DNA from 4 places in the Pseudomonas nunensis genome. Region 4 is predicted to be linked to each of the others. Evidence: predicted binding sites of a transcription regulator. Region 4 holds the regulator's gene; each other region holds the start of a gene.
What was found. Region 4 encodes FliA, which starts transcription of late flagellar genes. Its sites were predicted from a motif close to CTAAAGTTTNNNNNNNNNNNGCCGNTAA; they were not measured.
Positions count from the first base shown of each region.

Region 1: the regulator FliA is predicted to act here: its motif matches at 2,979-3,006, upstream of NK667_RS32265 (methyl-accepting chemotaxis protein).
Region 2: the regulator FliA is predicted to act here: its motif matches at 4,794-4,821, upstream of flgM (flagellar biosynthesis anti-sigma factor FlgM).
Region 3: the regulator FliA is predicted to act here: its motif matches at 3,145-3,172, upstream of NK667_RS05715 (methyl-accepting chemotaxis protein).

Region 1 is NZ_CP101125.1:7,270,024-7,277,440, reverse strand. It holds gene NK667_RS32275 (NAD(P)/FAD-dependent oxidoreductase) at 1-512, shown strand, start outside; gene NK667_RS32270 (HvfA family oxazolone/thioamide-modified RiPP metallophore) at 829-1,227, shown strand; gene NK667_RS32265 (methyl-accepting chemotaxis protein) at 1,292-2,917, opposite strand; tRNA gene NK667_RS32260 (tRNA-Pro) at 3,071-3,147, opposite strand; tRNA gene NK667_RS32255 (tRNA-Lys) at 3,244-3,319, opposite strand; tRNA gene NK667_RS32250 (tRNA-Pro) at 3,325-3,401, opposite strand; tRNA gene NK667_RS32245 (tRNA-Asn) at 3,411-3,486, opposite strand; gene clpB (ATP-dependent chaperone ClpB) at 3,785-6,349, opposite strand; gene pgeF (peptidoglycan editing factor PgeF) at 6,481-7,206, opposite strand; gene rluD (23S rRNA pseudouridine(1911/1915/1917) synthase RluD) at 7,203-7,417, opposite strand, start outside.
Region 2 is NZ_CP101125.1:664,292-671,708, reverse strand. It holds gene flgE (flagellar hook protein FlgE) at 1-49, opposite strand, end outside; gene flgD (flagellar hook assembly protein FlgD) at 81-809, opposite strand; gene flgC (flagellar basal body rod protein FlgC) at 825-1,268, opposite strand; gene flgB (flagellar basal body rod protein FlgB) at 1,272-1,679, opposite strand; gene cheR (protein-glutamate O-methyltransferase CheR) at 2,044-2,871, opposite strand; gene NK667_RS03070 (chemotaxis protein CheV) at 2,918-3,850, opposite strand; gene flgA (flagellar basal body P-ring formation chaperone FlgA) at 3,936-4,697, shown strand; gene flgM (flagellar biosynthesis anti-sigma factor FlgM) at 4,859-5,185, shown strand; gene NK667_RS03055 (flagella synthesis protein FlgN) at 5,234-5,701, shown strand; gene NK667_RS03050 (flagellar brake protein) at 5,793-6,539, shown strand; gene NK667_RS03045 (MFS transporter) at 6,620-7,417, opposite strand, start outside.
Region 3 is NZ_CP101125.1:1,278,181-1,285,597, reverse strand. It holds gene NK667_RS05725 (DMT family transporter) at 1-83, opposite strand, end outside; gene NK667_RS05720 (LysR family transcriptional regulator) at 330-1,265, shown strand; gene NK667_RS05715 (methyl-accepting chemotaxis protein) at 1,421-3,103, opposite strand; gene NK667_RS05710 (Na+/H+ antiporter family protein) at 3,297-4,613, opposite strand; partial or broken gene NK667_RS32775 (PDC sensor domain-containing protein) at 4,970-6,259, shown strand; gene NK667_RS32770 (methyl-accepting chemotaxis protein) at 6,362-7,117, shown strand.
Region 4 is NZ_CP101125.1:4,380,565-4,387,981, reverse strand. It holds gene flhA (flagellar biosynthesis protein FlhA) at 202-2,331, shown strand; gene flhF (flagellar biosynthesis GTPase FlhF) at 2,343-3,677, shown strand; gene fleN (flagellar synthesis regulator FleN) at 3,794-4,624, shown strand; gene fliA (RNA polymerase sigma factor FliA) at 4,621-5,361, shown strand; gene NK667_RS19140 (chemotaxis response regulator CheY) at 5,530-5,901, shown strand; gene NK667_RS19135 (protein phosphatase CheZ) at 5,924-6,712, shown strand; gene NK667_RS19130 (chemotaxis protein CheA) at 6,766-7,417, shown strand, end outside.

The sequences.
Region 1 (7,417 bases), 2.9 Mb from region 4:
TCAACGCCAGCCTGAAAGTCTGGGCCGCCGGGATTCGTGCACCGGGTTTCCTCAAGGACATCGATGGCCTGGAAACCAACCGCATCAATCAACTGCAGGTGCTGCCAACCCTGCAAACCACCCGCGACGAGAACATCTTCGCCTTCGGTGACTGCGCCGCCTGCCCGCAACCGGGCACCGACCGCAATGTACCGCCACGCGCCCAGGCTGCGCATCAACAGGCGTCGTTGCTGGCCAAATCCCTGAAGCTGCGGATCGAAGGCAAGGCGTTGCCGGAATACAAATACACCGACTACGGTTCGCTGATCTCGCTGTCGCGTTTTTCGGCTGTGGGTAACTTGATGGGCAACCTCACCGGCAGCGTGATGCTGGAAGGCTGGCTGGCGCGGATGTTTTACGTGTCGCTGTACCGGATGCACCAGATGGCGTTGTATGGCGCGTTTCGCACGGCGATGTTGATGCTGGGTAGCAAAATTGGGCGTGGGACTGAGCCGCGCCTTAAATTGCATTAACACAAACCCCCTGTGGGAGCGGGCTTGCTCGCGAGGAGGGAGTGTCAGTCGACATCACTGTTGAATGACACACCGCCTTCGCGAGCAAGCCCGCTCCCACATTTGTTCTGCATCAACTCTTGGATGTGTGTCTCACTGTATCCCGCCCCACGATTTTGCCCCTTCGCTTACAAACTCCCCCTTGCACGACACAGTAGCGATACACCCGCCCGGCTAAATGGCCACACCCGAGCAAGGCACCGCCTGCTTCGGTTAACGCCGCACTACGCGGCATCCTTTATCGAGCGGTTGTGTCGTGCAACCCAGGAGATTTCAAATGTCCCGTACTACTAAAAACACTATCGGTCTGCTCGGCGCTGTTTTAGCCGGTGGCATGATGTTGACTGGTTCCGTATTCGCGGCCCAGCCACTGACCCAAGGCTACCTGCTGGCATCGGCCGAGCAAACGGTGAAAACCCCTGAAGGCAAGTGTGGCGAAGGCAAGTGCGGCGATGCGTCGATGGCCAAGACCGACACCGATGGCGACGGCAAAGTATCCCGTGCCGAATTCCAGGCCGTCGCGCCGAAGTCCAACTTCGACAAGATCGACACCAACCATGACGGTTTCATCGACGAGCAAGAGGCTTACAACAACGTGAAAGCCAACTTCGAAGCCAACGGCAAGAAAATGCCAAAAGGCCTGTTCGAACACCTGAAAGACCAAGACGGCGCCTAAGCCTCAGAACAAACAAGCCGCGCATCCCTCGACGGGAAGCGCGGCTTTTTTGTGCCTGACAGATTTACACGCGAAAGCGTTGCACCATGCCCTGCAGGGCATTGGCCAGTTTTGACAGCTCATGGCTGGAGGCGCTGGTCTGATCGGCACCGGCGGCGGAGCGTACCGACAGGTCGCGGATATTCACCAGGTTGCGATCGACTTCCCTTGCCACTTGCGCCTGTTCTTCGGCGGCGCTGGCGATCACCAGGTTGCGCTCGTGAATCTCATGCACCGACGCGGTGATGGTCTGCAAGGCCTCGCCAGCGCGCTCGGCCAAAACCAGCGTGCTGGCAGCCCGGGAAGCGCTGGCTTGCATGGAATCCAGCGCCAAGGTCGAGCCGCTGCGCATGCCCTGGACCATTTGTTCGATTTCCTGGGTCGATTGCTGGGTGCGGTGCGCCAACGCCCGCACTTCGTCGGCCACCACCGCAAAACCGCGACCACTCTCCCCCGCCCGCGCCGCTTCAATCGCAGCGTTGAGCGCCAGCAGGTTGGTTTGCTCGGCGATGGCGCGAATCACGTCCAGCACCTTGCCGATATTCTGGGATTGATTGGCCAGGGACTGCACCAACTCACCGGTGTGCTGTACGTCGCTGGCAAGAGCGCTGATCGCGCTGGCGGTTTCGCTGACGCGTTCCTGGCCCAGGTGCGCCGACTCGCTGGACTGACGCGTAGCGTCGGACGTAGACACCGCGTTGCGTGCGACTTCCTCCACAGCGGTGGTCATCTCGTTGACCGCCGTGGCCGCTTGTTCGATTTCGTTGTTTTGCTGTTGCAGGCCCTGAGTACTGTCGAGGGTGACCGCGTTCAATTCATCCGCCGCCGTGGCCAGTTGGGTGGCCGAGCCGCTGATGCCTTGCAGGGTTTCACGCAAATTCTGCTGCATGGTCGCCAGCGCCTTGAGCAAACGGCTGACTTCATCGCTGCCATGGGTTTCGATCGGGTTGGTCAGATCGCCCCGGGCCACGTTTTCCGCAGCGTTTACCGCTTCATTCAAGGGACGCACGATGCTGCGGGTCAGCAACATCGCCAGGCCGACGGTGGCCAGCGCCGCCAGGCCGATGAACAGACTGACGATGGTGCGCGAGGTTTCGTAGTGCGCCGCAGATTTCTGGCTTTCGGCGGCGACTTGTTTGGCGAACAGGTCCGCCAGGTCATTCAGCTGTTTGCCGGAGCCATCGACCACGGTCTTCATGTCCACCAGCAGCAGTTTGGTCAGCTCATCGCGACGGCCCTGCTCGGCCAGGGTGAACGATTGGGCGATACCCGAGCGGTAAGCGGCGAAGGTGCTCTTGAACTGGTCATACAACTGCTTGCCTTCAGCGGTGTTGACCAGTTTGTCGTAGGCAGCAATCTTGTCGCTCAGCTCCTTGTCCCGGGTGTCCATCTGGCTGCGGTACTGGGGAATGTTCTTCGGGTCCTGATCCAGGGCCATGCGCAGGGAGATGGTGCGGATGCGCAGCATGATCTCGCGGATTTCATCGCCACCACGGATGCTCGGCAACCATTGGCTTTCAACCGCCACCTCACTGTCTCGAATGCTCGACATCTGCCCCAGTGCGAACACCCCGAGCAACGCCACCAGCACCGCAATCAGGGCAAACCCCAGTGCCGCACGGGGGGCAATATTCAGCTGACGAAGCAACATAACGAGCGCCTTTTGTTTTTATGGCTGGAAATGGACGCGCTGTATGCGCCCCGTTCGCTCGTTATCGGCAAGTTGTATGATGACTTGAAGAGGGATTGCACTTTTTCGAAGACAAAAAAATCCCCGTATCTTTCGATACGAGGATTTTTAATATGGTCGGGGTAAGGGGATTCGAACTCCTGACATCCTGCTCCCAAAGCAGGCGCGCTACCGGACTGCGCTATACCCCGGTAAAAAAAAGGCGACCTTCACAAGTCGCCTTCTTCGATCAGCGCTTTTGGCCTCTGATCTTAAGATCTGACCCCAGCGTTAACTGGTTTCAAAAATGGTGGGTCGTGTGGGATTCGAACCTACGACCAATTGGTTAAAAGCCAACTGCTCTACCAACTGAGCTAACGACCCAAAAATGGTCGGGGTAAGGGGATTCGAACTCCTGACATCCTGCTCCCAAAGCAGGCGCGCTACCGGACTGCGCTATACCCCGGTTTGAAATTGGCTCCGTGACCAGGACTCGAACCTGGGACCCAATGATTAACAGTCATTTGCTCTACCGACTGAGCTATCACGGAACTACATATTTCAATTTACAACGGTGAAGCTTACTGCGTCTCTTCGACCCGTTCGCATCGCTGCGTTCGTGTGTCTGAGGCGCGCTATTCTACAATCTTAAGCACCTCTGTCAACCCCCTAAATTGCATTCAAGTTAATGATTTGCAACTTATTTCAGATTTCCGCTTGGGGAGCAGAAACCCTTCCGGGTGACTTACTGCGGGGCGCACTTTACAAGCCTTTTCCTTTGAGTTCAACAGCCTGGCGAAAAAAAGGCCTCGCAATGCGAGGCCTTCTTTATTTCACTGGCATTACGCCTCAGTCGAAAACGATTTCGTCGTTTTCCACACGGCCGACAGCGGTCTCGCCTGGCATGAATCGCCCGGACAGAATCAGCTGTGCCAGCGGGTTCTCGATCCAGCGCTGGATCGCTCGTTTGAGCGGCCGTGCGCCATACACCGGGTCGTAGCCGACGGCGATCAACTTATCCATCGCCTCAGGGCTGAGCTCCAGTTTCAGCTCGCGCTCGGTCAGGCGACTGCGCAGGCGACCCAACTGGATCTCGGTGATGCCGGCGATCTGATCCCGGGCCAGCGGCTCGAAGATCACCACTTCGTCGACCCGGTTGATGAACTCCGGCCGGAAGTGCGTGGAAATCGCATCCATCACCGCTGCACGTTGCGCTTCACGATCACCCACCAGTTCCTGGATCTGCACCGAACCGAGGTTGGAGGTCATGACAATCACGGTGTTCTTGAAATCCACCGTGCGGCCATGGCTGTCGGTCAATCGGCCATCTTCCAGCACTTGCAGCAAGATGTTGAACACGTCCGGGTGGGCCTTCTCGACCTCGTCCAGGAGGATCACCGAATAAGGCTTGCGACGCACCGCCTCGGTCAGGTAACCGCCCTCTTCATAGCCTACGTAGCCTGGTGGTGCGCCGATCAGTCGGGCCACGGAATGTTTCTCCATGAACTCGGACATGTCGATGCGAATCATCGCCTCCTCAGTATCAAAGAGGAATTCGGCTAGCGCCTTGCACAGCTCGGTTTTACCGACGCCGGTCGGGCCGAGGAACATGAACGAACCGCTCGGACGGTTCGGGTCGGACAACCCGGCCCGCGAACGCCGCACCGCGTTGGAAACCGCGATCACCGCTTCGTTCTGGCCGATTACACGCTGGTGCAACAGGCTTTCCATCTTCATCAGCTTGTCGCGCTCGCCTTCGAGCATTTTCGACACAGGGATGCCGGTCCATTTCGACACGACTTCCGCGATCTCTTCTTCAGTCACCTTGCTGCGCAGCAACTGGTTCTCGCTTTTGCCGTGCTGGTCGACCATTTGCAGGCTGCGCTCCAGGTCCGGGATGATCCCGTATTGCAGCTCGGCCATGCGGTTCAGGTCGCCTTTGCGGCGGGCGGCTTCCAGTTCCTGACGGGACTGTTCGATTTTCTGCTGGATCTGCGCCGACCCCTGGACTTCGGCTTTCTCCGAATTCCAGATTTCCTCGAGGTCCGAATACTCACGTTCTAGGCGAACGATTTCTTCCTGGAGTTTTTCCAGGCGTTTCTTCGCCGCGTCGTCACTTTCTTTCTTCAGCGCCTGGGATTCCACCTTCAACTGGATCAGGCGACGCTCCAGACGATCGAGCACTTCCGGCTTGGAGTCGATCTCCATGCGGATGCGGCTGGCGGCTTCGTCGATCAGGTCGATGGCCTTGTCCGGCAACTGACGGTCGGTGATGTAGCGATGGCTGAGTTTGGCCGCCGCAATGATCGCGCCGTCGGTGATCGCTACTTTGTGGTGAACCTCATAACGCTCTTTGAGGCCACGCAGGATCGCGATGGTGTCTTCTTCGCTCGGCTCTTCCACCAGCACTTTCTGGAATCGCCGCTCGAGGGCCGCGTCCTTCTCTATATATTGGCGGTACTCGTTGAGCGTGGTTGCGCCAACGCAGTGCAGTTCGCCGCGTGCCAATGCCGGCTTGAGCATATTGCCGGCGTCCATCGAGCCTTCGCCTTTGCCGGCGCCGACCATGGTGTGCAGTTCGTCGATAAACAGAATGATCTGCCCTTCCTGCTTCGACAGTTCATTGAGCAGGGATTTAAGGCGCTCTTCAAACTCACCGCGATACTTGGCACCGGCAATCAGCGAGCCCATGTCCAGGGACAACAGGCGTTTGCCCTTGAGGCCATCCGGCACTTCGCCGTTGATGATGCGCTGGGCCAGGCCTTCGGCGATGGCGGTTTTACCCACGCCAGGCTCACCGATCAGCACCGGGTTGTTCTTGGTACGGCGTTGCAGGACCTGAATGGTCCGGCGAATTTCATCGTCACGGCCGATCACCGGATCGAGCTTGCCTTCTTCGGCGCGCTTGGTCAGGTCGACGGTGTATTTATCCAGCGCCTGACGCGACTCTTCGTGGTTGGCGTCGTTGACCGCTTCGCCGCCACGCAGGTTGTTGATCGCGTTTTCCAGGGCTTTCTTGCTCACGCCCTGGCCGAGCAACAGCTTGCCAAGCTTGCTGTTGTCATCCATGGCGGCGAGCAACACCAGCTCGCTGGAGATAAATTGATCACCCTTCTGCTGGGCCAGGCGATCGGCCTGATTGAGCAGACGCGCCAGATCCTGCGACATATTGACGTCGCCGGTCGGGTTCTGGATTTTCGGCAGTTGATCGAGCTCTTTGGTCAGCTCTTTGCGCAGGCTGTTGACGTCAAAGCCCACTTGCATCAACAGAGGTTTGATCGAACCACCCTGTTGTTCAAGCATCGCTTGCATCAAGTGCGCCGGTTCAATGCCCGGATGATCGAGGCCGACGGCCAGGGATTGGGCGTCGGAGAGGGCTAACTGCAATTTACTGGTTAAACGGTCTATACGCATGGGTCACCTTCCTTTTGAGCAGGCCGGACCTAAGAAACCATCCTGAATGAAGAAACCTGCCAGATACCGTTATAGATGCGGTCGATTCTGGGAGTTTCAAGCGTCGTACAGTTGATGTAGATCAGGGAAGTCTAGCGTTCGAGCCAGATCAGGGAGGCAAACCGACCAGTGCGTGGACTGCGGCGGTAAGAAAAGAAGCGAGGATCGGTCACGGTGCAGAAACCGCCACCATAAACAGCGGTGACACCACGGGCCGCAAGGCGTAAACGCGCCAGCTCATAGATGTCGGCCATGAACTTGCCGGCGTTCTGGCTCGGGACGAAGGCTTTGGCCGCTTCAGGCAGTTGCTGAATGAAGACTTCCCGGACTTCCGGGCCGACTTCAAAGGCTTGCGGACCGATGGCCGGGCCGAGCCAGACCAATACGTCTTCCGGCGCCACGGCCAAAGTGTCGAGAGTCGCCTCCAGCACACCTGCAGCCAATCCACGCCAACCGGCATGGGCCGCCGCAACACGAGTGCCGGCACGGTCGCAAAATAATGCGGGCAGGCAGTCGGCAGTCATCGCCGCACAGGCGATGCCGGGGGTTTGCGTCCAACTGGCGTCGGCCGTGACGACCTGACTCGGGTCTGCATGAGCCACGACAATGCCGTGAACCTGTTGCAGCCAGGCCGGTTGAATAGCGAAATGATCGGTGAGGCGGCGGCGATTTTCGGCCACGGCTTCGGGGCTGTCATCGACGTGATCGCCGAGGTTGAGGCTGTCGAACGGCGCCAGACTGACGCCGCCCGCACGGGTGGTAACGCAGGCTTTCACCCCGGCAGGCGCAGGCCAGTCGGGAATCAGCCAGTCACTCATCCGATGAACGCCTCACGGTCTTGCTTGAGCAGGGTCAGCAACCAGACGAAATCGTCTGGCAGTGGCGATTCCCAGCTCATGCGCTTACCGGTGGTCGGATGATCCAGCTCCAGGAACCGCGCGTGCAGTGCCTGACGCGGAAACGCCTTCAACGATTCGACCATGGTCACACTGGCTGCCGGCGGAATGCGGAAACGACCGCCGTAGGCAG
Region 2 (7,417 bases), 3.6 Mb from region 4:
GTTGTTTATTGGCTGCATAGAGACCGCTAAGGCCGATATTGAAAGACATATTCCACTCCTTTGTGCCGGGTTAGTCGGCTCTATATACCAATGGTTTGAACTTTGGACAGCGCCACCGGGCCCAGGCCCGCGAGGTTGAGCATCAGCTCGCCGCCGGTCTGGCTGAGGGTCACGCTGTTGACGGTGGCCGGCAGGTAAACCGCCAGGTCCGTCGCCGTGCCGTTGACCGGTGCACTGGCCTTAATGGTGTAGGCGCCGACCGGAACGGGGTTGCCGCTCGAATCCTTGCCATCCCATGTGAAGCTGGAACTGCCGACCGCGCGGGTGCCCAGGTCGATGGTGCGGACCGTCTTGCCGTCTTTGTCGGCAATGGTCACCGTGCCGCTGCTGATCGACGAAGTCAGGTTCACCGAGCCGGTAACAGCCTTGGTCGGATCATCGACCTGGATGTTGTTGGTCTGCACGATCACGGAACGGCCGACCAGGGACGAAGCCTGCAACGCTTGCGAAGAGCTGTAGTTGCCGGCAATCGAGCTGACCGTGCTGTTAAGCGTGGTGATGCCTTCCAGGCTGCTGAACTGGGCCAACTGGGCGACGAACGCACTGTTGTCCTGCGGGTCCAGCGGGTTCTGGTTTTTCAGCTGCGTCACCAGCAATTGCAGGAACGCATCCTTGCCCAACGTCTGGCCGCCCGTCGCGCTGTTGGTCGCGGAGGCAATGCCGCCGGACGTGGAGCTGCTGGATTTAACGGAAGAGTTCGCCAGGATGTCGTTGAGGCTGAGGCTGCTGGTGGAATCGGTAACACTCATCTGAGTCGCCCCTTATCACTGACCGAGGGTCAGGACCTTCTGCATCATGGTTTTGGCGGTGTTCATCATTTCGGCGTTGGTCTGGAACGAACGGCTCGCGGAAATCATGTCGGCCATTTCTTCCACGACGTTGACGTTCGGGTAGTAGACGTAGCCCTTGGCGTCGGCCGCCGGATGGTTCGGCTCGTAACGCGCTTCAAGGTTGCTCTGGTCTTCGACCACGCCGAGCACTTGCACGCCTTGACCGGCGGCGTCCTGGCTCTGGAACAGCGAATCGCTGCCGCCGTTCTGGCCGCCCTGGAACATGGTGGCGAATACCGGGTGACGGGCGCGATAGGTCTGGTCGATGCTCGACGAGACGGTTTCGGCGTTGGCGATGTTCGAGGCCACGGTGTTGAGGCGCGTGGTCTGGGCACTCATGCCGCTACCGGCAATGTTGAAAACACTGGCAAGGGACATGACTTACTCTCCACGCAGGGCTGAAACCAGCCCTTTGAATTTGCTGTTGAGCAGGGTGAAGCTGGCCTGGAAGCCGACCGCGTTTTCCGCGTAGTTCGACTGTTCCAGTTGAGCGTCCACGGTGTTCTGGTCGATCGACGGTTGCATCGGCGTGCGATACAGCAGCGACTCGTCGCCATTGCCCAGGCCTTCAGCTTCGATATGACGGCTGTTGGTCATGTTCAAGGCGAAAGTACCGCCCTTGGTTTTCTCGTTCTGTGCGGCAAGCACTTTGGAGAAGTCCAGATCCCGAGCCTTGTAGTTCGGGGTGTCGGCGTTGGCGATGTTGTTGGCCAAGACTTCGGCACGCTGGGCGCGGAAGCCCAGGGCTTGTTCGTGGATACCGAGCGCTTTATCGAAGCTGATGCTCATGTCGGGAAACCTTCGGGTGACCTGATTTTTCGTAACTTGAACATAGCAAGCGGCGTGCCAATTCAAAAAACGCCGTAAACCGGGGCTTTGCGGGCATCGGCAAGGCGGCAATGCCAGAAAAGCGGCAACGAGTTTCCGCCGTCTGCCGCTTTTCTGCCGCTTTCCCACGGGCAACACCGTTTCAAATTGTAGGAGCGAGGCTTGCCCGCGAAAGCGTCGGGACAGTCAATGATGATGTTGTCTGACACGCCGCTTTCGCGGGCAAGCCTCGCTCCTACAGGTAGTGCGGTGTTTGTGGGAAATCAGCAGGCATAAAAAAACGGGAGCCCCTGAGGACTCCCGTTTTTGTGATGCCGTCAACGAATCACTTCGCCTGGTAAATGATCCCCGGGCTGCACTGGACCATCTGGTAGTGATCCGGCAAACCGTTCAGCGCTTCGGACGCGCCGAGGAACAGATAGCCACCTGGCTTCAAAGTGCTGTGGATGCGCAACAGGATGTCTTTCTTCACCTCGGCGGAGAAGTAGATCAGCACGTTGCGGCAGAACACGATGTCGAACTTGCCCAGCGCCGCGTAGCTATCGAGCAGGTTGAACGAACGGAACTCGACCCGGCTTTTGATCGGCGCCTTGATCGCCCAACGTCCAGGCCCTTTCGGATCGAAGAAACGTTGCAAACGCTCGGGCGACAGGCCGCGACCGATTGCCAGGCTGTCGTACTCGCCGGTCTTGCAGTTGGTCAGCATGGTGCCGGACAGGTCGGTGGCAACGATCTGCACGCCCATCTTCAACTGGCCCATGTTGGTCCGCTCGAACTCGTCGATCGACATCGACAGCGAATACGGTTCCTGACCCGACGAACACGCCGCCGACCAGATGCGCAGCCGTTGACCGGGAGCAGCCTTGATCGCTTCGGGCAGTACCTTGTTCTTCAAGACTTCAAACGGATAGGTGTCACGAAACCACAGGGTTTCGTTGGTCGTCATGGCATCCACCACCATCTCGCGCAAACCACTGCGCGGCTGGGTCTGGATGCGCTGGACCAGCTCACCCAGGGATTTGATGCCCTGCTGTTCCATCAGTTTGTTGAGACGGCTCGAGACCAGGTATTGCTTGTTTTCACCGAGCAAAATGCCACAGGCTTTTTCCAGGAAGACCCGGAACTGTTCGAAATCCAAATTACCCGTAGACAAAGATACCGCCTCTTAAATCGTGTTGAACGCCAAGGGCAAAAGGCCCCTAGCTGATATCTGCTGCTTTGATCCGGTCGACTACCCGGGATGCCAGGTCATCAGGGCGGAATTTGGCAAGGAAGTCATCGGCACCGACTTTCTTGACCATCGCCTGATTGAATACACCCGACAACGAAGTATGCAGGATGATATGAAGCTTTTGCATGCGTGGGTCAGCGCGGATCTCGGCCGTCAGGGTGTACCCGTCCATCTCCGGCATCTCGATGTCGGAGATCATCATCAGGAACTCTTCTTCCGGCTTCTTGCCCTCATCGACCAGTTTGCGCAGGTATTCCAGCGCTTGCCGACCGTCGTTCAGCGCCACCACTTCGACACCGATCGTTTGCAGGCAACGCGTGACCTGCTTGCGCGCCACCGACGAGTCATCGACCGTCAGCACTCGCAAGGACAACGCCTTGTGCTGGGTTTCGACATCGACCACACCCACCGAAATCGCTTCCGGCGTCGGCGCCACCTCCGCGAGGATCTTCTCGACGTCGATGATTTCGACTAACTGATTGTCGACCCGAGTCACAGCCGTGAGGTAATGATCGCGTCCCGTGCCCTTGGGTGGCGGATGGATCTCCTCCCAGTTCATGTTGACGATGCGCTCTACCGACCGGACCAGGAAGCCTTGGGTCTTGGTGTTGTACTCCGTGATGATCACGAAGGGATTGCTTTGATCTTTAAGTGCACCGGCACCGGTGGCCATCGCCAGATCAAGGATCGGGATGGTCGCCCCACGAATATTTGCCACACCGCACACGACGGGACTGGACTTGGGCATCAGAGTCAGTTTGGGGCATTGCAGCACCTCACGAACCTTGAACACGTTGATCCCATACAGCTGCTGGCCGTCGAGACGGAACAACAACAGCTCAAGGCGATTCTGCCCTACCAGTTGCGTGCGCTGGTTTACCGAATCCATTACACCAGCCATGCCCAGACTCCTACACCAACAACGCTAAGTTGTGTTGCGACGCACATTCATCACTAAACGGCACGGCGCTTGCTTTTTAACCCGTATGAACAAACAAACGACATTTTTCCGACACCTGACATCAAACTACCGCAAATTGCTTTGCGCGGTGTCGGCTGTTTGCCTGTTGCCTCTTGGCAGCCCTGCCGTTGCTGACGCGGTTACCTTGCCTGACATGCTTATCGGCGTCACTCAGGGCTTTCTTGAATTCACCGTAGAAGACTATCTGGCCACCAGTCAAACGGAAGGCCGCTACGAAATCGAGGTCAAGCAGCTCGATCCGCGGCTGCGTATGCCCATGTGCGACAAGGAATTGACAGCCTCGCTGGAGAGCCCGGCCACCCCGATCGGTCGGGTAACGGTCAAGGTCCGCTGCGAGGGCAGCTCCCCGTGGACAGTGTTCGTGCCCGCTCAAGTGCGCCTGTTTCGAGACGTTGTGATCACCACTCGACCACTCAAGCGCGCGGGCATTATCGAACCCGGCGATGTCGCTATGCGCGAGCGCGACATCAGCCTGATCAACCAGGGATATTTCACTTCGGTTGACCAGGCGATTGGACAGAAACTTACCCGACCAACGGTAGGCGATCAGGTGATTACCCTCGTCCACCTGGAACAGGCGGAAGTCGTGCGCAAAGGTGATCAGGTGGTGATTACCGCACGCAGTGGTACGCTCAGTGTTCGCATGCCGGGCGAAGCCCTCTCCAATGGCGGTTTGGCCGAGCAAATACGGGTTAAAAACCTTAATTCGATGCGAGTCATCAAGGCGCAAGTCACCGCGCCGGGGCAAGTGGAAGTGTCCATGTAGAGCTCTGTGATGGGTAAGACTATGGCGCTCTGGCAGGCTGTTACCTAAACTGTGCCCATGCAGCGCTGGCGCATGCAGCTCATTGCTTAAATGAGCCTAAAGTTTTCGCAGGTATTGCCGAAAACATGGCAAGCGTCCAAATACCCAGAGGTTTTTTTATCATGGTCATCGATTTCAGCCGTTTAAACAGCTCCTCGTCACTTACGGGCAGTACACGTACCAGCGTTGCCAAGGAAACCGCCGACGCCGGCAAATCCGCGCCGCTGAATACCCCGGCCGAACAGGCCAGTACCGTCGCAAGCGGGGAATCGGTACATCTCAGCAATGAGGCTCAACAGTTGCAGAAGGTCACTGACAAGCTGCGCGATCAGCCTGCCGTCGACAACGCCCGTGTGGCCGAGTTGAAAGCAGCGATTGCCGATGGCAGCTATAAAGTCGACAGCAGCCGTGTAGCCAGCAAACTGCTCAACTTCGAAGCCCAGCGCTAGGCCACCGCCTGCGCCAGGCTTTTGGACGCTTAAAACCCAAGGCCAGCCATGCACGACACTAATCTACTGCAACTGATCACCGACGACTTTGCTCCAGCGCAACGCTTGCTGGAGTTACTGCAAACCGAGTCCCTCGCCTTGCACGGTCGCGACATGCCTCTGCTCGAAGAAATTCTGGCGCAGAAACAGGCACTGATCATTTTGCTCGAACAGCATGGCCGCAAGCGCAGCGAAATCCTCGCCAGCCTCAACCTGCCCATGACTCGCAACGGCCTTGAGCAACTCGCCAGCCACTCGAGCATCGGCGATCAGTTGCTGCAACAAGGCGATGTGCTGACCGACCTCCTGGCTCAATGCCAGGCAGCGAACGTCAAGAATGGCCAGTCGATCCTGATGCAGCAGGCCGCCACGGCCAATCAGCTGAAAATCCTCACCGGTGGCGAACCTCCAGCACTCTATGATGCCCGCGGATCGACCGCGAAGATGGCCAAGCCACGTCCGCTCAGCCAGGCTTGATACGCCGCCAATGAGCACGCCCTATCAAGACGCGAAACATACTGGCAGAATGCCCGCTAGTAGTCATATTTTGTCTGGAGATTGATGAACCGTGTTCAATGCCTCAAGCGCGGAAGACGCTCCGCAACCACCCAAGGTGCTTACCACACCTCTGGAGATCTCCGGCAACCTTCGGCAGCTGCAAGACAGCCATGACCCGCTGATCATCACGTTCCATGAGCGCAACCAGCGCTTCCAGAGTTATCTGGTGGACCTTGATCGTGAAAGCAACATGATTGCCCTGGATGAAATGATCCCCCGCGACGGTGAACGCTTCCTGCTGGCTGGCGAACCGTTCAAGGTCGAAGGCTTTCACGACGGCGTGCGCATTGCCTGGGAAAGTAACGGTCCGCTGACCATCGACGAATCCGGCGGCAGTCGTTGCTACCGTGGCGCGCTGCCTTCCGAAGTGGTTTATCACCAGCGCCGCAATGCCTTTCGCGCGGCATTGAAGCTGGCGCAACTGGTCAGTGTCGAGTTGGGCGGTGAAAAGCTCAAGTCGCCGATCAGCGGCAAGTTGCTGGACATCTCCGCCACCGGCTGCAAGCTGCGCTTCGAGGGTGATATCACCTCCAGCCTGCAACTGGGCCAGGTCTACGACCGTTTCATCGCTGCCCTGCCCTTCGGCAGCATGACCGCGCCGGTTGAATTGCGTTACCTGCACTTCGAAGAAAGAATCTCCACAACCTTCGCCGGTGTGCGCTTTCACAACATGAGCGGCCTGGTACAACGGCAGGTCGAGCGCTTCGTTTATCAATTGCAACGCGAAGCCCGCCGTTTCGACAAAGACGACATGTGATTTTTCGAGATTAAGTGCAGGCGCTTCAATAAAAACGGGCAGTCCCTTGCGGAGACTGCCCGTTTTTTTATGCGTCGATTTTAAGGCCTGGCCTCAGTGAAGCTCTGTTCGCGACCGGCGTCCGGGTCTTCCGGATCGTTCGGATCCTCTGGGGATGGATCGGGCTCAGGTTCTGGTTCGGGCTCTGGTACAGGCTCGATCGGATTTTGCATCTGATCCTGTACCACTTGTTCATCCACCCGTGGGTCGAGGGCCGCCACCAACGGTGAACTCGACATGCTGTCGGGCATGGCCACGTGATGCAGTGGCGCGTCGTCGACCACATGCAGATTAGTCACCGCTTTCGGGCGAATCCGCCACACCAGCACCAGCGCGAAGAAACTGAAGAAGGCATACAACATGTGGCTGCCGAACAGCTTCATCAGTACGCCGGCCACCAACGGCCCGATACTGGCGCCAACGCCGTAGGTCACCAGCAGCATGGCCGTCAGGGACACCCGGCGATCACCCTCGACGTGGTCATTGGAGAACGCCACGGCCAACGGATACAGGCAGAACTGCACGAGTGAGCAGAGGAACCCGGCGATGAATAGCACCTCCAGCGGCACTTCGGTCATGATCGCCAATGGCAACGCGGCCACCGCCAGGCACAAGGCAAAGCAACGGATCAGCAGCGCCCGGTCATAGCGATCGGACAGCCAGCCCAGCGGCCACTGCACCACCAGCCCGGCAAAAATGCAGCTACCCATGAACAGACCGACCTGCTCAGTGGACAAGCCCTGCTGCGAGGCATACAGCGGCGCCAGACCGTAGAACGAGCCGACGATCAACCCGGCACCCAACACCGTGCTCAACGACTGCGGCACGCGCTTGATGAA
Region 3 (7,417 bases), 3.1 Mb from region 4:
AGGGGTAGCAGCAATAGCCGCAACCCGGGTTTGGTGGTTGGCGTTGTGATAACGCCGGCGTTATCGATTGAAGGAGATTGCATAAGGAAAACCTGCGATTTGTCAGTCAAGATCACAGATCCTGTGGGAGCGAGCCTGCTCGCGAAGGCGGTGTATCAGTCAAATCAATGCCGACTGACACGCCCTCTTCGCGAGCAGGCTCGCTCCCACAATTGGATTGTGGTGTTCTTGCTGTGTGAGTAAGGCGCGCATTATCGGCTGGCGATCCTTTGCGATAAATGGGAGCATCCGGACAACACTTTTGCGCAACTCGCACAGCAGGACCCACCATGCACGGCCTCAACGAGCTCGGATTCAAGGCGCTTCGGCTATTCGTCGCAGTACTCGACCACGGCAGTTTTTCCGAAGTCGCCCGCCGCGAAGGCCTCGCGCCCTCCTCGATTTCCCGGCAGATCCAGTTGATGGAACAGGCCCTCAACCAGCAATTGCTCTACCGCCACACTCGCGCGGTCACGCCGACGGAGGCCGGACGCATGCTCGGGCATCACGCGCGATTGGTGTTGGTGCAACTGGAAGAGGCCGAACAGGCCTTGCAGGAACAGCAAAGCGAACCCAGCGGACTGGTGCGGATCAATGCGCCGGTGGTGTTTGGCCAGCGGCATCTGACGCCGTGGCTGGGGCAGTTGTGCGAGCGCTATCCGAAGCTGCAACTGGATATCCAGCAGACCGACAGCTACGTCGACCCGTTGCAGGAAGGCGCCGACCTGTTGTTCCGCATCGGCCCGCTGCACGATTCGAGCATGCAGGCGCGAATCCTCGCGCCGCATCGCTTTCAAGTCGCGGCCAGTCCTGCCTATCTGAAACGCCACGGCGTCCCGCAACATCCCGAAGACCTCGCCGCGCACCAATGCCTGGCCTACAAAGGCGTGACGGGTCAGCAGCGCTGGTTCTTTCGTCAGGGGCAAGAGGACTGGACGCCGTACTCGGTGAAGGGACCGATCACCGGCAACCACGCCGACACCCTGACCCAGGCCGCCGAACAGGGGCTGGGGTTGGTGATGTTTCCGTCATGGCTGATCGGCGAAGCGGTGCGCGAAGGCACGCTGGTGCCGGTGCTGGGAGAATATCAAGTGTCCAACAGCCTGGAGCCGCAGCAAATTGCCGTGCTGTGGCCGGGTAGCCGGCGGTTGTCGGTGAAGGTGCGGACGGTGATTGATTTTTATGTGGAGTGTTTCGGAACCGTGCCCTATTGGGACAGACCATAGTTGCCTTGTAGCAGCTGGCGCAGCCTGCGTTCGGCTGCGAAGCAGTCGCGAAATCAGGCCGCGCGGTGTGTCAGGTAAACCGCGAGGCTAGGGTTAACGACTGCTGCGCAGCCGAACGCAGGCTGCGCCAGCTGCTACAGGGAGCGTGTCGCGTTCTAGATCCGGAACTGCCCGACCAATTTACCGAGACGCTGGCCCAGGTCCGCCAGGCTGCGCGATGTCTGCGCACCGAGCTGAGTCTCATCCGCCACGCTGTCCACCGCCACCGCAATCTGATGCACGCTGCGGTTGATCTCTTCCGCCACTGCCGTCTGTTCTTCCGCAGCGCTGGCGATCTGCGCGTTCATCGAGTTGATGGTGCCGATCAACTGCGCCATGGTGTCCAGCGAAGCCCCCGCTTCGTTGGCCTGGGCCGAGGTGCCGTCGCCGGCCTCGCTGGAACGGCGCATGGCTTCCACCGCCGACTGAGTACCGGCCTGCAAACGGTCGATCATGCCCTGGATTTCCTGGGTGCTGATTTGCGTGCGGCTGGCCAGCGCGCGTACTTCGTCCGCCACCACCGCAAAGCCACGACCGGCCTCACCGGCGCGCGCAGCTTCAATGGCCGCGTTGAGGGCCAACAGGTTGGTCTGCTCGGCAATCGAACGGATCACCCCGAGCACGCTGACAATCGATGACACGTCTTTTTGCAGGCTGTCGAGGGACACACCGCTGGTGCGGATGTCGTCCACCAATGCATGAATCTTCACGATGCTGCCGGCCACCACTCGCTTGGCAGCCTGGCCTTCGGCGTCAGTTTGCTGGGCGGCGACGGCGGCGTTCTGCGCGCTCTTGGCAACTTCCTGGGCGGCGGCGGACATCTCGTTGATCGCCGTGGCGACCTGATCCGTCTCATGACGCTGACGCTCCATCGCCTGATCCGAGCGCTGGGCCTGATCGGACACCTGGTTCACCAGCCCGGTCAACTGCGAGGTCATTTCGGTGATCTGACGAACGAGGCCGTGAATCTTGTCGACGAAGCGGTTGAACGAACCGGCCAATTGACCGAGTTCATCTTCGCTGGTGATGGTCAGGCGCCGGGTCAGGTCGCCCTCGCCCGCCGCGATGTCATCGAGGTTGGCTTTCATCAAATTCAGCGGACGCAGAATCGCGTTGGCCAGCAGCATCCCCGCCGCCGCAATCACCAGCAACACCACCACGGCAATCCCGACGATGCTCAGCACCACGCCTTCCATCCGTTCGGTGACCTTGGCCTGCACCAGCGCGACCTGGGCTTCGATGCCGTCGAGGTTGACCGAGGTGCCGACCGCCATGTCCCACTTCGGCAGGTATTCGGTGTAGCCGAGCTTGGGCACCAGCACCTGGGTGTTGCCGGGCAGCGGCGAGCTGTATTCCAGATAGTGGGTGCCGTCCTTCGCGACTTTCACCAGGTCGCGGTTGACGTAGACGCCGTTCGGGTCGCGGTTGTCCTTGAAGCTCTGGCCCACGCCGTCAGGGCTGTTGGACTTGAACAGGCGCACGGTGTTGGAGTCGTAGCCGAAGAAGTAGCCGTCCTTGCCGTAGCTGATGCTCGACAGCAACTTGACCACCTGGGCCCGCGCCGCGTCATCGCCGGGGGCGGCAGCGTCGTAAAGCGGTTTGATCGCGGTCATGGCCACGGCCACGTAACTTTGCAGGGTAGCCTTGGCATCCTTGAGCAGGCTCTGGCGGGTTTCCTCGACCTCCTTGCGCGCCTGTTCCTTGAGAATGAACAGCGTGGTCAGGCTGATGACTAGCGCGAAGAGCAACACCGGGAGAACGGCAAGGGACAGGACTTTAGCCTTCAGGCTCATGCGCATGACGGTTCACTCTTTTGATTTTATTGGCGTGGTTAAAGGCTGTAACGGCAGGCCAGATCAAAAGTTGAGTGAAGCAAACACAGATCAATGTGGGAGCGGGCTTGCTCGCGAAGGCGTCGTGTCAGTCAATGATGAAGTCGACTGACACTCCGTCTTCGCGAGCAAGCCCGCTCCCACATTGGATCTCTGTTGTTCAGAGAACCATCGCTGCCACCCAGCCAAACGCCAGCAGCGGCAGGTTGTAGTGCAGGAAGGTCGGAACCACGGTGTCCCAGATGTGGTGGTGCTGGCCGTCGATGTTCAAACCGGAGGTCGGGCCCAGGGTCGAATCCGATGCTGGCGAACCGGCGTCACCCAGGGCGCCGGCCGTGCCGACGATGCACACGATCGCGATAGGGCTGAAGCCCAACTGCACGCACAGCGGCACGAAGATCGCCGCCAGGATAGGCACGGTGGAAAATGACGAACCGATGCCCATGGTCACCAGCAGGCCGACCAGCAACATCAACAACGCGCCGATGCCTTTGCTGTGGCCGATCCACGATGCAGACGCTTGCACCAGCGTCTGCACGTCACCGGTGGCTTTCATCACTTCGGCGAACCCGGAGGCGGCGATCATGATGAAACCGATCATCGCCATCATCTTCATGCCTTCGGTGAACAGGTCGTCGGTGTCGCGCCATTTCACGATGCCCGATGCCGAGAAAATCAGGAACCCGGACAGCGCACCGATGATCATCGAATCCAGCAGCAACTGAATGATGAACGCCGCCGCGATGGCCACACCGGCTACCATCAGGCTCAACGGGTTGTACGCCACTGCGACCTGCTCGACTTTCTCGATCTTTTCCAGGTCATAGATGCGTTTCTTGCGGTAGCTGATAAACGCCGCTGCCAGGCCAACCACCATGCCCAGTGCCGGAATACCCATGGCATGGGTGACGTTGATGCCGCTGATGTCCACGCCGCTGCGGGCCACGTTGGCCAGCAGGATTTCATTCAGGAAAATGTTGCCGAAGCCCACCGGCAGGAACATGTACGGCGTGATCAGGCCGAAGGTCATGACGCAGGCGATCAAGCGCCGATCCAGTTGCAACTTGGTCAGCACATATAGAAGCGGCGGCACCAGCAACGGAATAAAGGCGATATGTATCGGCAGAATGTTTTGCGATGCGATCGCCACCACCCACAGCAGGCCGATCAATAGCCATTTGACCGAGCCGCCACCGTTGGCGTGCTGGCGATCGACCATCGCCAGGGCTTTGTCAGCCAGCGCATGGGCCAGGCCGGACTTGGCAATCGCCACCGCGAAGGCGCCGAGCAAGGCGTAGGACAACGCCACCGTTGCCCCGCCACCGAGGCCGCTGTTGAAAGCCTTGAGGGTTGCGTCGATGCCCAGGCCACCGGTCAAACCACCGACCAGGGCGCCGACAATCAGCGCGATCACTACGTGCACGCGGGACAAGCTGAGTACCAGCATGACGCCGACCGCGGCAATTACAGCATTAATCATCGTTACCTCTAGGCAAGCGAAATGAGCCCGGCCGGCAGTCTGCGAAGAGCCGCCAGCGGAACAAGGAATGGGTTTTATTAGAGGGCGCGCACTGTGCCGCAGAGAGGGCGTCGTGTCAAAGCGCTTGGGCCATGCCGATGTTACGGATTGTGATAACCGACTTGGATGCACAATTGCTTTTCGTAGGAGCGAGGCTTGCCCGCGATGGCGGTGTGTCAGTCACATCAATGTTGAATGTGCCGACGCCATCGCGGGCAAGCCTCGCTCCTACAGGTCTGATTCGTCCTTAAGAAAGACGATTCGCGGCCGTTACAGTGCAAAGTCTCAGATAAATATCGAATAAGGACGTCTCCATGTCGCTCAGACAACTCTCCATCCAATGGAAAATCACCCTGCTGGCCGGGCTCTGCCTGGCGGGTATCGTGACCCTGTTGGTGGGTCTTTCGCTGTATCGCATGGAGCACAGTTCCGCGCTGGTGAAAGCGTCGAGCATGGAGATGCTCAACGAAGCCGCCCAGGCGCGGATCGAGTCCCAGGGTGAAAACCAGGCGCTGAATATTCGTCAGCAGTTCATGGACGCCTATCAATACGGCCACGGTTTCTCGCGCCAGGTGCTGTTCCTGCGCGATCAGGCCGAAAAGCGTTTTCTCGACGCCTTCGACCTGCGTGAAGACCTGACCCGCCAGGTCAAATCGGCGCTGCAAGCCAACCCGGAACTGCTCGGCCTGTCCCTGGTGTTCGAAGCCAATGCGCTGGACGGCAAGGATGAACTGTTCGCCGGCCAGGCTGAGCTCGGCAGCAACGACAAGGGCCGCTTCGCCCTGTACTGGTCGCAACCGACGCCGGGCAAAGTGACGTCGATGGCCCTGCCGGAAAGCGACATGGCCGACACCAGCACCGGCCCCAGCGGCGAGGCGGCCAACGCCTGGTTCACCTGCCCGCGCACCACGCTCAAGCCGTGTGTGATCGAACCATACTTCTATGTGATCGACGGCCAGAACGTGCTGATGACCAGCATCGTGTTCCCGCTGATGGTCAACGGCAAAGTCATCGCCTCGCTGTCGGTGGACATCAACCTCAACAGCCTGCAAGCGATCAGCCAGGGCGCGAGCAAAAAGCTCTATGACGGCCAGACCAGCGTCAGCATTCTCAGCCCGGTCGGCCTGCTCGCCGGTTACAGCCCAGACGCCAGCAAACTCAGCCAGCGCCTGGACACCGTGGACAAAACCAACGGCGCCGAGCTGATTCGGATGCTCGCCGCCAGCAGCAAAACCGCCAGCCTGCACAGCAATCAGCAGTTGAAAGTGTTGTCGCCGTTCCAGCCGATTCCGGGCGGCAAGCCTTGGGGCGTGTTGCTCGACGTGCCGGAGAAAGTCCTGGTCGGTCCGGCCGAAGCGCTGAAAAAACAACTCGACGAAAGCAACCGCGCCGGCTCGCTGGTCGAGCTCGGTCTGGGTGTGCTCGCCGCGTTGATCGGCCTGCTGCTGGTGTGGTTGATGGCCCGCAGCGTGACCAAACCGATCCTCGGCGTGGCGCATATGCTCGAAGACATCGCCAGCGGCGAAGGTGACCTGACCCGGCGCCTGGCCTATGACAAGAAAGATGAGCTGGGACAGTTGGCCGGCTGGTTCAACCGCTTCCTCGACAAGCTGCAACCGATCATCGCCGAGGTGAAACGCTCGGTGCAGGACGCGCGCAGCACGGCGGACCAATCCTCCGCCATCGCCACCCAGACCAGCGCCGGCATGGAGCAGCAATACCGTCAGGTCGATCAGGTGGCCACCGCTTCCCACGAAATGAGCGCCACCGCCCAGGACGTCGCACGCAGCGCGGCCCAGGCGGCTCACGCAGCACGAGATGCGGATCAGGCGACCCGCCAGGGTTTGACCGTGATCGACCGCACCACCGCCAGCATCGATAACCTCGCCGCCGACATGAGTGCGGCGATGGTGCAGGTCGAAGGCCTGGCGGCGAACAGCGAGAAGATCGGTTCGGTGCTGGAAGTGATTCGTGCGATCGCCGAGCAGACCAACCTGTTGGCGCTTAACGCGGCGATCGAAGCGGCGCGTGCCGGTGAAGCCGGACGCGGTTTTGCCGTGGTGGCCGATGAAGTGCGCAACCTGGCGCGGCGCACCCAGGAGTCGGTCGAGGAAACCCGCCAGGTGATCGAGCAATTGCAGAGCGGCACCCAGGACGTGGTCAACTCGATGAACAACAGCCATCGTCAGGCCCAGGGCAGCGTCGAGCAAGTCGGCCAAGCGGTGACCGCGTTGCGCCAGATCGGCGATGCGGTGACGGTCATCAGCGACATGAACCTGCAAATCGCCAGTGCCGCCGAGGAACAGAGCGCGGTGGCCGAGGAGATCAACAACAACGTCGCGACCATTCGTGACGTGACCGAGTCGCTGTCGGGACAGGCCAATGAGTCGGCGCGGGTCAGCCAGTCGCTGAACAGCCTGGCGAATCAGCAGCAGAGCTTGATGGATCAGTTCCGGGTCTGATTCAAGATCCCTCAAACACCCTAATCCCCTGTGGGAGCGGGCTTGCTCGCGAAAGCGGTGTGTCAGCCGCCATTGATTTCGACTGGCATGGCCTCTTCGCGAGCAAGCCCGCTCCCACAGGATCTCCACAGGTTCTGGGGTTTGAGCGGGCAGCGAGTGGATATTTGCGCGAACGTGATTATGCTTTAGGAAGCTTCGCCGCAACACGAGACTGTCTGTTCCATGCTTCGCGCAATCCCATGACATCAGCCCCAGGGCCTGGGTGCGACAATAAGAGTAATGAGGTGCTCCGGCCTACAA
Region 4 (7,417 bases):
CTGCGTGGGAATGCCTCTTCGGACGCTCCGCGTTCGGATTTTGAAGGGACGCAAAGCGTCCCAGGCTGCATTCCCAGGCAGAGCGTGGGAACGATCAACCTCTATTTCCGAGCCCCGCAAAAGTTGGAAGGCTTCTTGCAGTAGCCGCTCTGCGTCTGCTTCAGGCGTCAAAAGTTTGCTTTAAAGGAACGGGGAAAACCGGTGGATCGCTCTCAGTTAATCAACAGTGCTCGCACAAACGTCGCCGACTTGAGTCGGGGCAATCTGGGTGTGCCGCTGTTGCTGCTGGTCATGCTGGCCATGATGATGTTGCCGGTGCCGCCGTTCCTGCTGGACGTGTTCTTCACGTTCAACATCGCCTTGTCGATCGTCGTGCTGCTGGTCTGCGTCTACGCCTTGCGGCCACTGGATTTCGCGGTTTTCCCGACCATCCTGCTGGTGGCGACACTGATGCGCCTGGCGCTGAACGTGGCGTCCACGCGGGTGGTAATGCTCCACGGTCAGGAAGGTCACGCCGCAGCGGGTAAGGTGATCCAGGCCTTCGGTGAGGTGGTGATCGGCGGTAACTACGTGGTCGGTATCGTGGTCTTCGCGATTTTGATGATCATCAACTTCGTCGTTGTGACCAAGGGCGCCGGGCGGATTTCCGAGGTGAGCGCGCGCTTCACCCTCGATGCGATGCCCGGCAAACAAATGGCCATCGACGCCGACCTCAACGCCGGCCTGATCGATCAGAACCAAGCCAAATTGCGCCGCATGGAAGTCGCCCAGGAAGCCGAGTTCTACGGTTCCATGGACGGTGCCAGCAAGTTCGTGCGCGGTGACGCCATCGCCGGCTTGCTGATTCTGTTCATCAACCTGATCGGCGGCATGGCGGTCGGTATCTTCCAGCACGGCATGACCTTCGGCGATGCCGGTCGGGTTTACGCGTTGCTGACCATCGGTGACGGTTTGGTGGCGCAATTGCCATCACTGTTGTTATCCACAGCAGCGGCGATCATGGTGACCCGTGCTTCCGGCTCGGAAGACATGGGCAAGCAGATCGGTCGCCAGATGTTCGCCTCGCCCAAAGCGTTGGCGGTGGCGGCAGGTTTGATGGCAGTCATGGGCCTGGTGCCGGGCATGCCGCACTTCTCCTTTCTCAGCATGGCGGCCCTGGCGGGCGGCGGCGCGTACCTGTTCTGGAAGAAGCAGAGCGTGGTCAAGGTCCAGGCCCTGCAAGAGGTCAAGCGTCAACAAGAGCTGCTGCCATCCCCGGCCCGCGCCCAGGAAACCAAGGAGCTTGGCTGGGATGACGTGACTCCGATCGACATGATCGGCCTGGAAGTCGGCTATCGCCTGATTCCGCTGGTGGATCGCAACCAGGGTGGTCAGTTGCTGGCGCGCATCAAGGGCGTGCGCAAGAAGCTGTCCCAGGACTTGGGCTTCCTGATGCCGACTGTGCACATTCGTGACAACCTCGACCTGGCACCCAGCGCCTATCGCTTGACCCTGATGGGCGTGATTCTCGCTGAAGCCGAGATTTACCCGGATCGCGAGCTGGCGATCAACCCTGGCCAGGTCTACGGCACGTTGAACGGCATTACCGCCAAAGATCCGGCTTTTGGCCTGGAGGCGGTCTGGATCGAAATCAGCCAGCGCGCCCAGGCGCAGTCCCTCGGCTACACCGTGGTGGATGCCAGTACGGTGGTGGCAACCCATTTGAACCAGATTCTGTACAAGCATTCGAGTGAGCTGATTGGCCACGAAGAAGTGCAGCAACTCATGCAATTGCTGGCCAAAAGCTCGCCGAAACTGGCTGAAGAGCTGGTACCGGGCGTGGTGTCGTTGTCGCAACTGCTCAAGGTCTTGCAGGCGTTGCTCGCCGAACAAGTGCCGGTTCGCGACATTCGCAGCATCGCCGAGGCCATCGCCAACAACGCCAGCAAGAGTCAAGATACTGCCGCGCTGGTGGCCGCGGTGCGCGTCGGCGTAAGCCGCGCAATCGTCCAAAGCATTGTAGGGACTGAGTCGGAGCTGCCAGTTATCACCCTTGAGCCAAGGTTGGAACAAATATTGCTCAATAGTCTTCAGAAGGCAGGACAAGGCTCGGAAGAGGGCGTTCTGCTGGAGCCAAGCATGGCAGAGAAGCTGCAACGCTCGTTGATCGATGCGGCACAGCGTCAAGAGATGCAAGGTCAACCGGTGATTCTGCTGGTAGCCGGTCCGGTTCGTGCGATGTTGTCGCGTTTCGGCAGGCTGGCAGTCCCGGGTTTGCACGTGTTGGCGTATCAGGAAATCCCTGACAACAAGCAAGTGACCATCGTTGCGACAGTAGGGCCCAACGGCTGAGGTAGTGGTTTATGCAAGTTAAGCGTTTTTTCGCCGCCGATATGCGTCAGGCCATGAAACTGGTTCGTGATGAGCTGGGCGCTGATGCGGCCATTATTGGCAACCGCCGGATCGCCGGCGGTGTGGAGCTGACGGCTGCCCTGGATTACAAACTGTCGGCGCTGGCCCCGCGTGTTCCGAACATGGAACTCGAGGATGAGCTGCGCAAGACCCAGTCGCGCATCGTTACCGCCCAGGCCGAACTGAGCCTGCGTGGCGAAGGCGAGACCAACGGCGACAAGACCACCAATCGCCAGTTGTTCGCCGGCCTGCCGTTGACCGCTGCCGAGCCGCTGATCGAACCAACGTATTCCGAACCTCGTCGTGCAGCGCCGGCCCCTGCGCCAGCCGCCGGCGGTGTCGACCCACGGGCTTTCGACTCGATGCGTTTCGAGCTCAACAGCCTGCGCGAATTGATGGAAGTGCAACTCGGCTCGCTGGCCTGGAATCAGCTGCAAGGCAGCCGTCCGGCCCAGGCCAACCTGTGGCGTCGCCTGCAACGCATCGGCTTGTCCGGCCCGTTGTCCCGCGACCTGCTTGCACTGATTACCGATATTGAAGAACCTCGTCAGGCTTGGCGCATGTTGCTGGCGCACCTGGCGCGGATGATCGCCACACCGGAAGTCGAGCCACTGGAAGAGGGCGGTGTGATTGCCATGGTCGGCCCTGCCGGCATGGGCAAGACCACCACACTGGCCAAGCTTGCGGCCCGTTATGTGCTCAAGTACGGCGCGCAGAGCATCGCGCTGGTGAGCATGGACAGCTACCGCATCGGCGCCCAGGAACAACTCAAGACGTTGGGCCGCATTCTTAATGTGTCGGTGACCCACGTCGATCCGGGCCAGTCCCTGGTGCAGGCGCTGGATCCATTGCTGCGTAAACGCGTGATCCTGATCGATACCGCCGGCCTTCAAGCCAGCGATCCGGCACTGCGCATGCAGCTCGAAAGCCTGGCCGGTCGCGGGATCAAATCGAAAAATTATCTGGTCTTGGCAACCACCAGCCAGAAACAGGTTCTAACCGCTGCTTATCACAGCTACAAGCGGTGTGGGCTGGCCGGCTGCATCCTGACTAAACTGGATGAGACGGCGAGTCTGGGCGAGGTGTTGAGCCTGGCCATCAGTCATGAATTGCCGGTGGCTTACCTCACCGATGGCCCACGGATTCCAGATGATTTGCATCTGCCGCGGCGTCACCAGTTGGTCAGTCGCGCGGTCAGCGTGCAAATGCAGGAAGAACCCAGCGAAGAAGCCATGGCTGACATGTTCGCTGATATTTACCACAGCCCGACCAAGCAGGTTGGCTGAGGTACTAATGAACAGTTTTTGTACCTACATCGATGGTCTGCCATGCATTGTTCAGTTGATGAACGCGCAGCCAGTAATGTGGCCTCCGTCTATGCAAGACAAGGTAAAGAAATAACATGGGCAGCATGCATCCCGTACAGGTGATCGCGGTGACCGGCGGCAAAGGTGGCGTCGGGAAGACTAACGTGTCAGTGAACTTGTCCCTGGCTCTAGCAGAGCTTGGCCGGCGCGTCATGCTGCTGGACGCCGATCTGGGTCTGGCGAACGTCGACGTTCTGCTGGGACTGACGCCCAAACGTACCCTGGCCGACGTGATCGAAGGCCGCTGCGAGCTGCGCGACGTTCTGTTGCAAGGCCCCGGCGGTATCCGCATCGTGCCGGCCGCGTCCGGCACTCAGAGCATGGTGCATCTGAGCCCGGCCCAACACGCCGGCCTGATCCAGGCTTTCAGCGATATCGGCGACAACCTCGACGTATTGGTGATCGACACTGCTGCGGGTATTGGTGACTCGGTAGTCAGTTTTGTTCGCGCAGCCCAGGAAGTGTTGCTGGTGGTGTGTGACGAGCCGACGTCGATTACCGATGCCTACGCCCTGATCAAATTGCTCAACCGCGACTACGGCATGAACCGCTTCCGCGTCCTGGCCAACATGGCCCAGAGCCCGCAAGAAGGTCGCAACCTGTTCGCCAAGTTGACCAAGGTCACGGACCGCTTCCTCGACGTCGCCTTACAATACGTCGGTGCTGTGCCTTACGACGAAAGCGTGCGCAAGGCCGTGCAGAAGCAACGTGCTGTCTACGAAGCCTTCCCGCGCTCCAAGTGCGCCCTGGCCTTCAAGGCGATTGCCCAGAAAGTCGACACCTGGCCGCTGCCGGCCAACCCGCGCGGGCACCTGGAATTTTTCGTCGAGCGTCTCGTGCAACAGACCGCAGGACCCGTCCTATGACAGCCAGTGGCTACAACCTCTACAAGAAATCGGCGCGTGATTCGCAATACGAGCTGATCGAGCGTTATGCGCCACTGGTTAAACGCATTGCTTACCACTTGCTGGCGCGTTTGCCGGCCAGTGTCCAGGTGGAAGACCTGATCCAGGCCGGGATGATTGGCCTGCTTGAAGTGTCGACCAAATATGACGCCAGCAAAGGCGCGAGTTTCGAAACGTACGCGGGCATTCGAATCCGTGGCGCGATGCTCGATGAAGTACGCAAGGGGGACTGGGCACCACGTTCGGTCCACCGCAATACCCGTATGGTCAGCGACGCAATTCGCTCGATTGAAGCTAAAACCGGCCGTGACGCTAAAGATCACGAGGTTGCGGCCGAACTCCAATTGAGTCTCGACGATTATTACGGGATTTTGAACGATACCTTGGGCAGCCGCCTGTTCAGTTTCGACGACCTGTTGCAGGACGGCGAACACGAAGGGCTGCACGAGGATGGCGCCAGTGCTCATATGGAGCCGTCGCGCGATCTGGAAGATGAACGTTTCCAGGCTGCATTGGCGGACGCGATTGCCAATTTGCCGGAGCGTGAGCGACTGGTGTTGGCGCTGTACTACGACGAAGAGCTGAACCTCAAGGAAATCGGTGAGGTCCTGGGTGTCAGCGAATCGCGTGTCAGCCAGTTACACAGCCAGTGCGCGGCCCGTTTGCGGGGGCGTTTGGGGGAGTGGCGAGCGCGCTGAAGGCAGTGTGGGGACACTGCGAACGAGGCTGGTGTGGTGTTGAACTGCAGCGGTCTCGATCTGTTGTGCTCCAGACAGTCATTTGAGTGCTTTGCCGGATTGATTGAAATGGCGCGTCCAGGTGCTGGGCGCGTTTAAGACTGCTTGGAGGTCGAATTGGACAAGAACATGAAAATCCTCATCGTTGATGACTTCTCAACGATGCGGCGGATCATTAAAAACCTGTTGCGTGACCTTGGGTTCACCAACACGGTCGAGGCTGACGATGGCACCACTGCCATTCCGGTTCTCAACAGCGGCAGCATCGACTTTCTGGTAACAGACTGGAACATGCCTGGCATGACCGGCATCGACCTGCTGCGCCACGTGCGCGCCGATGAAAAACTCAAGCACTTGCCAGTGCTGATGGTGACCGCCGAAGCCAAGCGCGAGCAGATCATCGAAGCGGCCCAGGCCGGTGTTAACGGCTATGTGGTCAAACCCTTCACGGCCCAGGCGTTGAAAGAAAAAATCGAAAAGATTTTCGAACGCATCGGTTGAGCAACTGCGCCACGGGGGAGCTATGGAGCATAACGAATCTTCACAGGGCGATTTTGAATCGACCCTGAAAAAACATGCGGTCGAACTGGTCGAAAGCCTTGAAAAAGGCAGGTTCGGCGACGCTGTGCAACTGATCCATGAGCTCAACCAGACCCGTGACCGCGGCCTGTATCAGGAAGTGGGCAAGCTCACTCGTGAGCTGCATAGCGCGATCGTCAATTTCCAGATTGACCCGAACATGCCGCAAGCCGAGGAAGTCTCGCAGATCACGGATGCCACTGAGCGTCTGGGTTATGTGGTCAAGCTGACCGAGGCCGCTGCCAACCGCACCATGGACCTGGTGGAAAACGCCACGCCGCTGGTCAATGGCCTGAGCCAGGAAGCCCAGGCCTTGAGCACTGACTGGGGACGCTTTATGCGTCGCGAAGTCGGGGCTGAAGAGTTCCGTGAGTTGGCCCGGCGGGTCGACGGTTTCCTGACGCGCAGCAGCGAAGAAAATCGCGTGGTGTCGAGCAACCTGAACGACATTCTGCTGGCTCAGGATTACCAGGACCTCACCGGTCAAGTGATCAAGCGCGTGACCCAATTGGTCACCGAAGTTGAAAGCAACCTGCTCAAGCTCGTGCTCATGGCCAGCCAGGTAGACCGCTTTGCGGGTATCGAACATGACCGTGAAGCGATGCTTGCTGAAAAAGATCCGCAAAAACATCTCTCTCAGGGTGAAGGTCCGCAGATTCATGCCGATAAAAGAGAAGACGTTGTGTCCGGTCAGGACGATGTGGACGATTTGTTATCCAGCCTAGGATTTTAGAGTTTTAGCATTTTAGGTTTTTTAGGTTTTTAGACCTTGGGAGCACCCCCTTAATGAGCTTCGGCGCCGATGAAGAGATCCTTCAGGATTTCCTGGTTGAGGCCGGCGAGATTCTAGAGCAACTGTCCGAACAGCTGGTCGAGCTGGAAAGCCGACCAGATGATGCGGACTTGCTCAATGCAATTTTTCGCGGTTTTCACACTGTAAAAGGGGGCGCCGGCTTCCTCCAGCTCAACGAGCTGGTGGAGTGCTGTCACATCGCCGAGAACGTGTTCGACATCCTGCGCAAGGGTGAACGACGCGTCGACTCGGAATTGATGGACGTGGTTCTCGAAGCGCTGGATGCGGTGAACGGCATGTTCACCGAAGTCCGCGAACGCAGCCCGATCACGGCTGCCACTCCAGAATTGCTTGCGGCACTGGCCCGTCTGGCCGAGCCGCAAACCGCCGATGAAGCAGCCCCGGTTGCCGAAGCGGTGGAAGAACCGGCCGCTGAAAGCGAGTCGGGCGACATTACCGATAACGAATTCGAACAACTGCTGGACTCGCTGAACGCCGTCAAGGCCCAGGCCGAAGCCCCGGTAGCTGCGCCAGCGCCGAGCAGCAATGCTGCGGCCAGCGACGAAATCACCGACGCAGAGTTCGAGTCGTTGCTCGATCAGTTGCACGGCAAAGGCCAGTTCGCGGTCGATGCGGTGGCAGCGC